2 regions of the Microbacterium sp. ZXT2-5 genome follow, and region 2 is predicted to be linked to the other one. Evidence: predicted binding sites of a transcription regulator. Region 2 holds the regulator's gene; the other holds the start of a gene.
What was found. The regulator LexA, encoded in region 2, represses DNA repair genes until DNA is damaged. The targets are predictions, from matches to a motif close to TCGAACANNTGTTCGA.
Positions count from the first base shown of each region.

Region 1 (5,469 bases), on a different contig from region 2:
CGCCCGTCGCCCGCGCCGGGCGCTCCGGGGACGAGGAGCTTCTTCTCGGGGTCGGGACCCAGCAGCACCAGGAGGATCGTGCCGACGAGGCATCCGCCGAAGAACCAGATCGCGGCGCGCTCGTCGCCGAGCAGCGCCAGCAGCGCGGCGGCGACGAACGGGCCGATGAACATGCCGAGCCGGAAGGTGCCGCCCAGCAGCGACAGGGCGCGCGCCCGGAAGGCGAGCGGCACGCGGGTGGTCATGAAGGAATGTCGTGCGAGTCCGAACGCGGCGGCGCAGAACCCGATGACGAACACCGCGGTCGCGAACAGGCCCAGCGAGGGAGCGAGCGCCATGCCGGCGACACCGGCGAGGGAGAGGAACCCGGCGATAGCCATCGTGAGACGCTCGCCGATGCGGGCGACGGCCCAGCCGGCGGGGAGATTGCCGCACAGTTGCCCGACGACGAGCGCCGAGGCGACGAGGGCGGCGGTGGCGACATCCGCGCCCAGCTGAGCGGCGATCACGGGGATGAGCGGGATGACGGCGCCCTCGCCGAGCGCGAACAGCACCGTGGGGCCGTAGATCATCGGGCCGAACCGCCACAGCACGTCGCGGGCAGTGGGGGCGCCTGCGTGATCGGTCATCGCTTCCACGTTAGTCTGGAGTGTCATGCTCGACTTCGATCCCTCCGCCGACATCCAGGCCCTGCGCTCCACGTTCGCCGACATCAAGGCCGTGGTCGACGTCGAGGCACTCACCGCCGACATCGCCCGCCTCAGCGAGGAGGCCGGCGCGCCCGACCTGTGGGACGACGTCGAGAAGGCCCAGAAGGTCACCAGCGCCCTCAGCCACCGCCAGGCCGAGCTCAAGCGCGTCACCGACGTGGAGCGGCGCCTCGACGACCTCGACGTGCTCGTGGAACTCGCCAACGAGATGGACGACGAGGACTCCGCCGAGGAGGCGCGTCACGAGATCGCCGAGCTCGAGGACATCGTCAGCCAGCTCGAGGTGCAGACGCTCCTGGACGGCGAGTACGACGAGCGCTCCGCGGTCGTCACGATCCGCTCCGGCGCGGGCGGCGACGACGCCACGGACTTCGCCGAGATGCTCATGCGCATGTACCTGCGCTGGGCGGAGCGCCACAAGTACCCCGTCAAGGTGATGGACACGTCGTACGCCGAGGGCGCGGGCATCAAGTCGGCGACGTTCGAGGTCGACGCGCCCTATGCCTATGGGACGCTGTCGGTCGAGGCCGGCACGCACCGCCTCGCGCGCATCAGCCCGTTCGGCTCGGCCGACAAGCGCCAGACGTCGTTCGCCGCGGTCGAGGTCATCCCGGTGATGGAGGAGGCCGTCGAGGTCGACATCCCCGAGGGCGAGATCCGCGTCGACGTCTTCCGCTCGTCCGGTCCCGGCGGCCAGTCCGTCAACACGACGGACTCCGCCGTCCGGCTCACGCACCTCCCCACGGGCATCGTGGTGTCGATGCAGAACGAGAAGTCGCAGATCCAGAACCGCGCTGCCGCCATGCGCGTGCTGCAGACCCGCCTGCTCCTGCTCAAGCGCGAGGAGGAGGCGGCGAAGAAGAAGGAGCTCGCCGGCACCATCACCGCGAGCTGGGGCGACCAGATGCGGTCGTACTTCCTCTACGGGCAGCAGCTCGTGAAGGATCTCCGCACCGGCTACGAGGTCGGCAACCCCGCGATCGTCTTCGACGGCGATCTCGACGGGTTCATCTCGGCGGGCATCCGCTGGCGCAAGCGCAAGGACGACGACGACTGACCTCCGCCGGGCACGGGTGACCGTACCGGACGGGCCGACCCGCGCCGGTCGCGGCATCCGCGTCAGAACGGTGCGGCAGGCTCGGCGGCCGATGCGCGGAAGACGGGCACGCGCCGCTCGGGCGTGACGAGGTAGCGTCGGCCGGCAGGGGAGGTCCACTGCAGCGCGCCCCCGCCTTCTGCGACCTGTTCGACCCGCCAGCCGCCGTGGTGCTTGATCGTATGGTGGCCCTTGCAGAGGGGAGCCAGATTGTCGAGCGAGGTCTCGCCGCCGTGCTCCCACGCCACGGTGTGATCGATCTCGCATCTGGAGGCCGGGATCCCGCATCCGGGAGCCATGCATCTGTCGGCTCGCCACCGGACCAGCCGCCTCAGCCCCGGCGGCGGACGATACCGGTCGCGACCGACGGAGAGCACCGCGCCGGTCTCGGGATGGGTGAGAACCCGCATCCAGCCGTCGGCGCCCCCGCACAGCTCTCGCGCCCGCGACAGCGTGATCGGCCCGACGCCCTCGACCACCGCCGGCGCGTCGGGGGAGTCCCCCGGGCCGGATGCCGCATCCAGCAATGCGAGAGCCGGCACGGTGACGGTGACGGCGGCCCGGATGCCGCGCGCCTGGGGCACGAGCGCCGCGGTGTCGCCGTCGACGAGCAGGTCGCCGAGCACGTCGGCACGCCGCTGATCGAGCGTGCGCTCCTCATCGGCCGCCGCGCCCAGCACTCTGGCCATGGCCGTGATCCGGCCCTGGATCGCGCGTGCCTCCACTGCAGGGATGAAGGCGTGCAGCCACGCCATGCCATCGTCGGCGGGCTCGACCACCACGCGGCGCTGTCGAAGAGCGGCCTCGTGACGTTCCGCGAGCGTCGCCGAGCGCTCGCTCTCGATCATTCTGCTGAGCTGTCTGCGGAACGCGCCGACGGGAAGCTCCTCGGCCAGCTGTGCCGCGCGCTCGGTGAGTCTGGCGCGCACATCGGGCTCGACGCCGTCGAGCGCGTCGACCAGGATCTCGGCATGCCGCTCGCTGATCCTGGCGCGGTGGAGGGCTTCGAGCACCGCCGGGTACCGGTGCACGAGGGCCTGGGCCATGCCCAGCAGGTGCGCCGCAGCGGCCTCGGTGACGCGCAGCGCCGCCGCGAGCTCCAGCCGCACCGACCTCTCGACGACGGCGGCGATCGCGTCGCCGTAGCGCTCGTCGGCGAGTGCGCGACGCCGCAGGGCGTCGACGCGGACGAAGCGCTCCGAGGCGAAGACCGCCATCATGTCGTCCACCTCGGTCACGAGGTCGAGCTCGTCGGGCACTGCCGCGGCGGCGCCGGCCCACGCGTCTTCATCGACCGGCACGTCGTCCACATGCTCGACGCCCGCGTGCGGGTGGGCGTCGGCCGCGCCGTCCGGTTCGGAGGTGGTCATGCTGTGACACTAGAACATACCTACGACATTCCGTCGGGGCGGGCGAGCGGCGCGTGACCCCATCACAGAAGGGGGAATCCGCGGACGGCGGATGCCTCAGCCTCGGGTGTCGCTGGACCGCACCGGGGGTCATCCGCATAGGCTCGTTAGGCCATGATCCGGTTCGAGAACGTCACGAAGCGCTTTCGCGGCACTGCGAAGCCTGCCCTGAGCGATGTCGACTTCGAAGTGCAGCGCGGGGAATTCGTCTTCCTCGTCGGCGCCTCGGGATCGGGGAAGTCGTCGTGCCTGCGGCTGATCCTCCGCGAAGAGACGCCGAGCGAAGGGCGGGTCGTCGTGCTCGGCCGCGACCTGCGCACGCTGTCGAACCGCAAGGTGCCGTACTTCCGCCGCCATGTCGGCGCCGTGTTCCAGGACTTCCGGCTGCTGCCCACCAAGACGGTCTTCCAGAACGTCGCCTTCACCCTGCAGGTGATCGGCTCCTCACGCGCCTTCATCCAGCAGGCCGTGCCCGAGGTGCTCGCCCTCGTCGGACTCGCCGGCAAGGAGAAGCGGTTCCCTCACGAGCTCTCGGGTGGTGAGCAGCAGCGCGTCGCGATCGCCCGCGCCCTGGTCAACCGTCCGCAGATCCTGCTCGCGGACGAGCCCACCGGCAACCTCGACCCCGCGACCTCCATCGACATCATGCAGCTGCTCGCCCGCATCAACGCCGGCGGCACGACGGTGGTCATGGCCACCCACGAGGCCGGCTTCGTCGACCAGATGCAGCGTCGCGTGATCGAGCTCCGCCACGGCGAGATCGTGCGCGACGAGCGGCACGGCGGCTACGGCGACCGCTCGAATCTGCCCAGCCTCACGCCGGAGCCCGAGCGCGGCGCGGCCGCCGTGGCCGCCCTCACCGCGGTGCTCGAGGTCCAGCGCGAGGCCTCGCTCGCCGCCGCGGCGGGCCTCGACCCGACTCTCGTGCGCGGTGACGACGAGCAGGCGGGAGAGACGGATGCCGTGTCTCCCGGTGTCGCCAGCGCGGCCGTCGCGGCCGCCACGGCCGCGACCGCGGCGGCGCTCGCGGCGGACGAGCTGCGGAAGGCGCAGGCGCTCGAGCATGCGGTCGAGGAGCCCGTGGGCGAGGACGCCGCGGCCGGGGAGGCATCCGCTCCTCCCTCCGCGGCCGTGCCGTCGCAGACGCAGACGATGCCCGTCATCGACCAGATCGAGGTGGCGGAGCTGGGGCTCGCCGACCGGCTCGGACTCGGCGAAACCGATCCCGACGACGAAGTGGGGCCCACCTCATGAGGTTCGGACTCATCATGTCGGAGGCGTTCACCGGCCTCCGGCGGAACGTCTCGATGGTCATCTCGGTGATCCTCGTCACGTTCGTGTCGCTGACGTTCGTCGGCGCCGCCATCCTCATGCAGATGCAGATCGTGACGATGCGCGACTTCTGGGTGGACCGCGCGCAGGTCGCGATCTACATGTGCACCGAGATCTCCACGAACGAGGCGACGTGCGCGGACGGGGAGGCGACGCCCGAGCAGATCGAGGAGGTCCGCGGCAAGCTCGACGGCAGCGCGCTGTCGCCCCTCATCCGCGACATGGTGTTCCTCGACCATCAGCAGGCCTACGAGGAGCTGCTCGACCTGGTGGGGGAGGAGGACGCCAGCGTCGTCACCCCCGAGCAGGTGAACGAGACCTTCCGCATCACGCTCGTCGATCCGGCGCAGTCGGCCGTCATCATCGAGGCGTTCACGGGCACTGCGGGGGTCGAGCAGGTGCAGGACCAGCTGCAGTACCTCGAGCCGCTCTTCTCCGCACTGACGGTGGCGACCTACATCGCTGTCGGCATCGCGGCTCTGATGCTCATCGCGGCCGTCCTCCTCATCGCCACGACGATCCGGCTCTCGGCGTATGCGCGAAGACGGGAGCTCGGCATCATGCGCCTGGTCGGGGCATCCAACCGGTTCATCCAGACGCCCTTCATCCTCGAGGGCGTGTTCGCAGCGCTGCTGGGATCCGTCCTGGCCAGTGCGGCCGTCATCGCGGGGGTGCACTTCGGCGTGGACAACTATCTGCGCAACCGGGTCGACTTCGTCACGACTTGGGTCGATCTGGCGGATGCCTGGCTCGTGGTGCCCGTTCTCATCCTGGTCGGCATCGGGCTCGCGGCCCTGTCGGCGGGATTCGCGATCCGGCGGTGGCTCCGCGCGTGATCGCGCGGCTCGCTCCGGGGTAGACTGAAAGGCTGCCGTGCGGCCGTCGGTCCTCAGGGACCGCCCGCGGGGCACACTTCGACACG
Region 1 covers NZ_JBUZWD010000002.1:81,666-87,134, forward strand. Annotated here, with positions in the region: gene ACZBH1_RS13885 (MFS transporter) at 1-629, opposite strand, end outside; gene prfB (peptide chain release factor 2) at 655-1,767, shown strand; gene ACZBH1_RS13895 (HNH endonuclease signature motif containing protein) at 1,830-3,176, opposite strand; gene ftsE (cell division ATP-binding protein FtsE) at 3,330-4,469, shown strand; gene ftsX (permease-like cell division protein FtsX) at 4,466-5,383, shown strand.
Region 1: a site for LexA is predicted at 3,187-3,202, ahead of ACZBH1_RS13895 (HNH endonuclease signature motif containing protein). Genes of this name have one in related genera too.

Region 2 (5,469 bases):
AGCCGCGGCGAGGTGATCGGCGACATCGCGTCGTCGGGCTTCGCGGCCGGCATCGGGCCGGGCGTGTACGACATCCACTCGCCGCGCGTGCCGTCCGTCGACGAGATCTCGGAGCTCCTCGACCGCGCGGTCGCCGAGCTCCCGCTGCGCCGCGTGTGGGTGAACCCGGACTGCGGCCTCAAGACGCGGGGGTACGGCGAGACGGTGACGTCGCTGCGGAACCTCGTCGAGGCGACGCGGGCGGCGCGGACGCGCGTTCCGGCCTAGCGGCGCTTCTTGGTCCCGGATGCCGCGGCCCCGCCGGTCGCGGCATCCGGCGTCTCCACCACCACGGTGTCGGCATCCGCGTCGATCACGAGGGTGTCCGCCTCGGAGTCGAGGACGAGGGTGTCGCCGTCGGTGACGCCCGCCGGCCCGGCGCCGTCGGCGGGGGGCACCGCGACCACGTCGGTCGCGGCCGCCGCCTCGGCGTCCTCCGGCCGGCGCTGCAGCAGTTCGGTGACCCACCACACCAGGAGCCAGACGATCAGGACCAGGAAGACTTCTCCGACCGACAACGGCCGCAGGAGCATCAGCCACAGCACCGCGAGGACGCCGAGGACCACCCGGACGAGCACGCGCTGTGCGAAGAGCCACGAGCCGACTCGGCCGGTGTCCACGCCCCGCCGGAGGGCGGCGGTCCGGATCCCGGCGTTCATCGACGCGACCCCGTGGCGTGCCGCCTGAGCGCCGCGCCAGCGCCCCGACATCCACGCGATCACCGCGATCACCACGCCGAGGAGCGTCAGCACCACCGCGGTGTCGCGCATGGCGCCGGTGATCTGCTCGTACATCGAGGCGAGCGCGCCGGCCGGCACGCCGAGGTTCGGTCCGCTCAGCGCGAGCACGGCGCCGCCGGCGCCCAGGGCGATCGCGAGCGCGGCCGCGCCGACCGCGATGCCGACGCCTGTTCCCAGGACCGCCGTGGAGCGCCGCCGGGCGATGGCGATCCCCGCGACGAAGAGGACGAGGGCCAGCAGCGGCGTCCACCACCCCGCGGCCACCGCGAGGTTGTAGACCGTGCCGACGACCGTGAGGGCGTCGCTCTGGGCCACCACGATCGTCCTGTCGATCTCGGGGATCTGCTCGGCGATCCCGATGCCGCGGTCGACGAGGCGGTCCTTCACCTCCGCGATGATCGGGCCCAGCTGGATGCCGATCTCCCCCTCGCCGGTGATCACCACGGCGCCGCCGGCCGTACCTCCCGCCGCGACGGCCTGCAGCGAGCGGTGACTGGCTCGCAGAGCCGTCTCCCACACGTCGGCGAAGGCCTCCGACTGCACGAGGCGCGTGACGGTCGTGTCGACGAGGTTCTGCACGCCCTGCGCGGCGGGGGAGCGCAGCAGATCGAGGGCGGCGAGGGCGCGCGGCGGCAGATCGAGCTGCTGGATGCCGTCGAAGAGATCGTTCACGACCGTCTCGAGGTTCAGCGACTCGTCGATCGCCGCGGTGACCTCCTGCACGACCAGCGCCTGAACCTGCGGGTCGTCGGCCAGCGGTGCGAACGTCTCGACGAAGCGCGTCTCGTCGACCAGCTCGACGCGTGCCCACGCGGCGACGATCGACACCGGCACCAGAATCGTGGCGATGACGATGCACAGCGCCGAGAAGAAGGCGCGCCAGCGGCTGCCGGGCGGCTCGGTCGACGTCCTGGCGCCCTGCGCGGAATCACCGCGGAGTCGGGCGTTCTCCGCCTCGAGCGCCTCGAGGCGCGCGCGGAGGTCGGCGGCGTCGGCGATGCCGGTCGTGTCGGTCATCCCCCCCTTATAGCGCGCCGCGCCGCTGCCCCGCCAGGACCTTCGTCACGCGTTTCGGGTGAAAGCCGCTCAGACCGCGCGCAGCACCGCCACGACCTTGCCCAGCACCGTCGCCTCGTCGCCCAGGATCGGCTCGAACGCGGAGTTGCGGGGGAGCAGCCATGTGTGGCCGTCGCGCTGCCGGAAGGTCTTGACCGTGGCCTCGCCGTCGAGCATCGCCGCGACGATCTCGCCGTTGTCGGCGGTGGCCTGCGCGCGCACGACGACCCAGTCGCCGTCGCAGATCGCGGCGTCGATCATCGACTCGCCCGAGACCTTGAGCATGAAGAGGTCCCCCTTGCCGACGAGCTGGCGGGGCAGCGGGAAGATCTCCTCCACCTGCTGCTCGGCGGTGATGGGCACGCCGGCGGCGATCCGCCCGACGAGGGGCACCAGGGCGGCGTCGCCCAGCGAGGGCGCGGCGTCGGCCGGGCTCTCGGTCGCCGACCCGGGGAGGTCGATGAGCACCTCCATCGCCCGCGTCTTGCCGGCGTCGCGGCGGAGGTAGCCGCTGAGCTCGAGCTGGTTGAGCTGGTGGGTCACGCTCGACAGCGACTTCAGGCCGACGGCGTCGCCGATCTCGCGCATGCTCGGCGGGTACCCGTGGCGCGCGATGGAGCGCTGGATCACCTCGAGGATCGCGAGCTGCTTGTCGCTGAGGCTCTTGCGCCGACGAGTCTGGGGCTTGTCGCGCCCGGCCGCGTCGCTCATCTTCCGGCTCCCGTCCTGCGCCCGCGAGCGCTGTTTCTTCGAATGTCGGAGGCCCGTGGTGGGGTTCTCGTATCGAAACCGTATCCGCATACCGGGGGTACGGGGAACAACCCGTCCGCGTGTCGCGTTCGATCATTCGGCACTCGGGCCGAGTCTTGACACCGTCGAGAGTCGAAGATAGCTTCGGAAGAGAGGTTCGCACTCCCCGCTCCCGGCCGAGCGGGGAATGCGAATCTCTCCCCATCACGAGGAGACACCATGACCGCGATCGCTTACACGACGTCCGTTCCCTCGCCGGCGCGTGCGACGCGTCTGCGACTCACGGTGCGGGGCCGCCGCGTCCTGGCCACGCTGGCGGCGATGCCCGCGGTGATCGCGCTCAGCGCCGCGGTCATCGGCGGCGGGGCGGCTCTCGCCACCCGCGACGCCGGTGCGCCGGCGGGGTCGTTCAGCACCGTCACCGTGTCGCACGGCGACTCGCTGTGGACGATCGCGGAGGACGTCGCGCCCGGGCACGACCCCCGCGACGTGGTCGACGCCATCGTCCGCCTGAACGCACTCGACGGCGTCACCGTCCAGGCCGGGCAGAGCCTGGCGATCCCGGCGGAGTACGGCTCGGCGGAGTAGGGCCCGGCCGAACCGCGCCGCCGACGTCATCCGAGGCGGGAGCGTGTCGCGCGGCTCTACCATGGGAGGGGTGAGTGCACGTCTCGAAGACCTCCCTTTACGCGCCGATCTCCGCGGGCAGACGCCCTACGGCGCTCCGCAGGCACCGCTTCCCGTCGCCCTGAACGTCAACGAGAACACGCATCCGGTTCCGCAGGAGGTCGCGGACGACATCCTCGACTCCATCGCCCTCGCCCTGCGCGATGTGAACCGGTATCCCGACCGCGAGTTCACCGCCCTGCGCGAGGGCTTCGCCGACTACCTCGGACACGGGCTCACCCGCGAGCAGATCTGGGCCGCGAACGGGTCCAACGAAGTGCTCCAGCACATCCTCCAGGCCTTCGCCGGACCCGGCCGTACGGCGTTCGGCTTCGGGCCCACCTACTCCATGTACCCGCTCCTGACGCGGGGGACCGGGGCGGATTGGATCGCCGGGACGCGGTCCTCCGACTACTCGATCGAGGCTGCGGACGCGGCCGCGCAGGTCGCCCACGTGTCGCCGGCTGTCGTCTTCCTGTGCTCGCCGAACAACCCCACGGGCACGCCCCTGGGCCTCGACGTCGTCGAGGCGGTCTACGACGCGACCGACGGCATCGTCATCGTGGACGAGGCGTACTTCGAGTTCGCGCCCCACGACGAGCGCTCGGCGCTGACGCTGCTGCCCGGTCGCGAGCGGCTCGTGGTGTCGCGCACGATGAGCAAGGCGTTCGCCTTCGCGGGTGCCCGCGTGGGGTATCTCGCGGCCGACCCGGCGCTGATCGACGCGCTCCGGCTGGTGCGGCTCCCGTACCACCTCAGCGCCTTGACGCAGGCGGCGGCCACGGCGGCCCTGCGTCACGCCCCGACGATGCTGCGCATGGTGGATGAGATCGTGGGGCAGCGCGACCGCATCTCGGCGACCGTCGAGGCCCTCGGCTACACGCCGCACGAGTCGTGGACGAACTTCGTGCTGTTCGGCGGGGTGCCCGATCCGGGCGCGACCTGGAGCGCGCTGTACGACGAGGGCGTGCTCATCCGCGATGTCGGCATCCCGAATCACCTCCGCGTCACCGCCGGGACCGAGGAGGAGACGACCGCGTTCCTGGACGCACTGGCCTCGGTAGGATCGACGTCATGAGCGCCGCATCCCGCACCGCCTCGCTGCGGCGGGCCACGAGCGAGTCCACGGTCGAGCTCGAGCTCGATCTCGACGGCACCGGCCGCAGCCGCATCGACACCACGGTGCCCTTCTTCGACCACATGCTGACCGCGTTCGCGAAGCACTCGCTCACCGATCTCACCGTCCGCGCCTCCGGCGACACCGACATCGACGCGCACCACACGGTGGAGGACATCTCGATCGTGCTCGGACAGGCGATCCGCGAGGCGCTCGGCGACAAGTCCGGCATCTCGCGCTACGGCGACGCGCTGGTCCCGCTCGACGAGGCGCTCGCGCAGGCGGTCGTCGACATCAGCGGCCGCCCCTACCTCGTGCACACCGGTGAGCCGGCCGGTTTCGAGCACCACCTCATCGGCGGCCACTTCACCGGCTCGCTCGTGCGCCACACGTTCGAGGCGATCTCGTACAACGCCGCGCTGACCGTGCACGTGCGCGTGCTGTCCGGCCGTGATCCGCACCACATCGCGGAGGCCGAGTACAAGGCTTTCGCGCGGGCGTTCCGGCAGGCCAAGGCGCTGGACCCCCTCGTCGAGGGCGTCCCGAGCACGAAGGGCGCGCTATGAGCGCAGCGGCGTCCGCCGACCGCGAGAGGCCGCTCGTCGCCGTCCTGGACTACGGGTCGGGCAACGTGCACTCGGCGGTCAAGGCGCTCGTCGCGGCCGGCGCCGACGCCCGGCTCACCTCCGACCGCGGCCTCGTGATGGACGCCGACGGGCTCTTCGTCCCGGGCGTCGGGGCATTCCGCGCCGTCGCGGAGGCGCTGCGCGCCAGCCGCGGCGACGAGCTCATCGAGCGCCGCCTCGCGGGCGGGCGTCCGGTCATCGGCGTCTGCGTCGGCATGCAGATCTTCTTCGAGCGCGGCGTGGAGCGCGGCATCGACACCGAGGGCATGGGCCAGTGGCCGGGCGTTGTGACCGAGCTCGACGCGCCGGTGCTTCCGCACATGGGCTGGAACACCGTGCAGCCCGGCGAGGGCTCCCGGCTGTTCCGAGGGATCGAGCAGGAGCGGTTCTACTTCGTCCACTCGTTCGGTGCGCAGAAGTGGCTGCTCGATGTGCAGCCGCCGTTCCCCGAGCCGGTGCTGACCTGGTGCGAGTA
Region 2 covers NZ_JBUZWD010000001.1:28,534-34,002, reverse strand. Annotated here, with positions in the region: gene metE (5-methyltetrahydropteroyltriglutamate--homocysteine S-methyltransferase) at 1-267, shown strand, start outside; gene ACZBH1_RS00170 (hypothetical protein) at 264-1,796, opposite strand; gene lexA (transcriptional repressor LexA) at 1,866-2,546, opposite strand; gene ACZBH1_RS00160 (LysM peptidoglycan-binding domain-containing protein) at 2,805-3,173, shown strand; gene ACZBH1_RS00155 (histidinol-phosphate transaminase) at 3,235-4,329, shown strand; gene hisB (imidazoleglycerol-phosphate dehydratase HisB) at 4,326-4,934, shown strand; gene hisH (imidazole glycerol phosphate synthase subunit HisH) at 4,931-5,469, shown strand, end outside.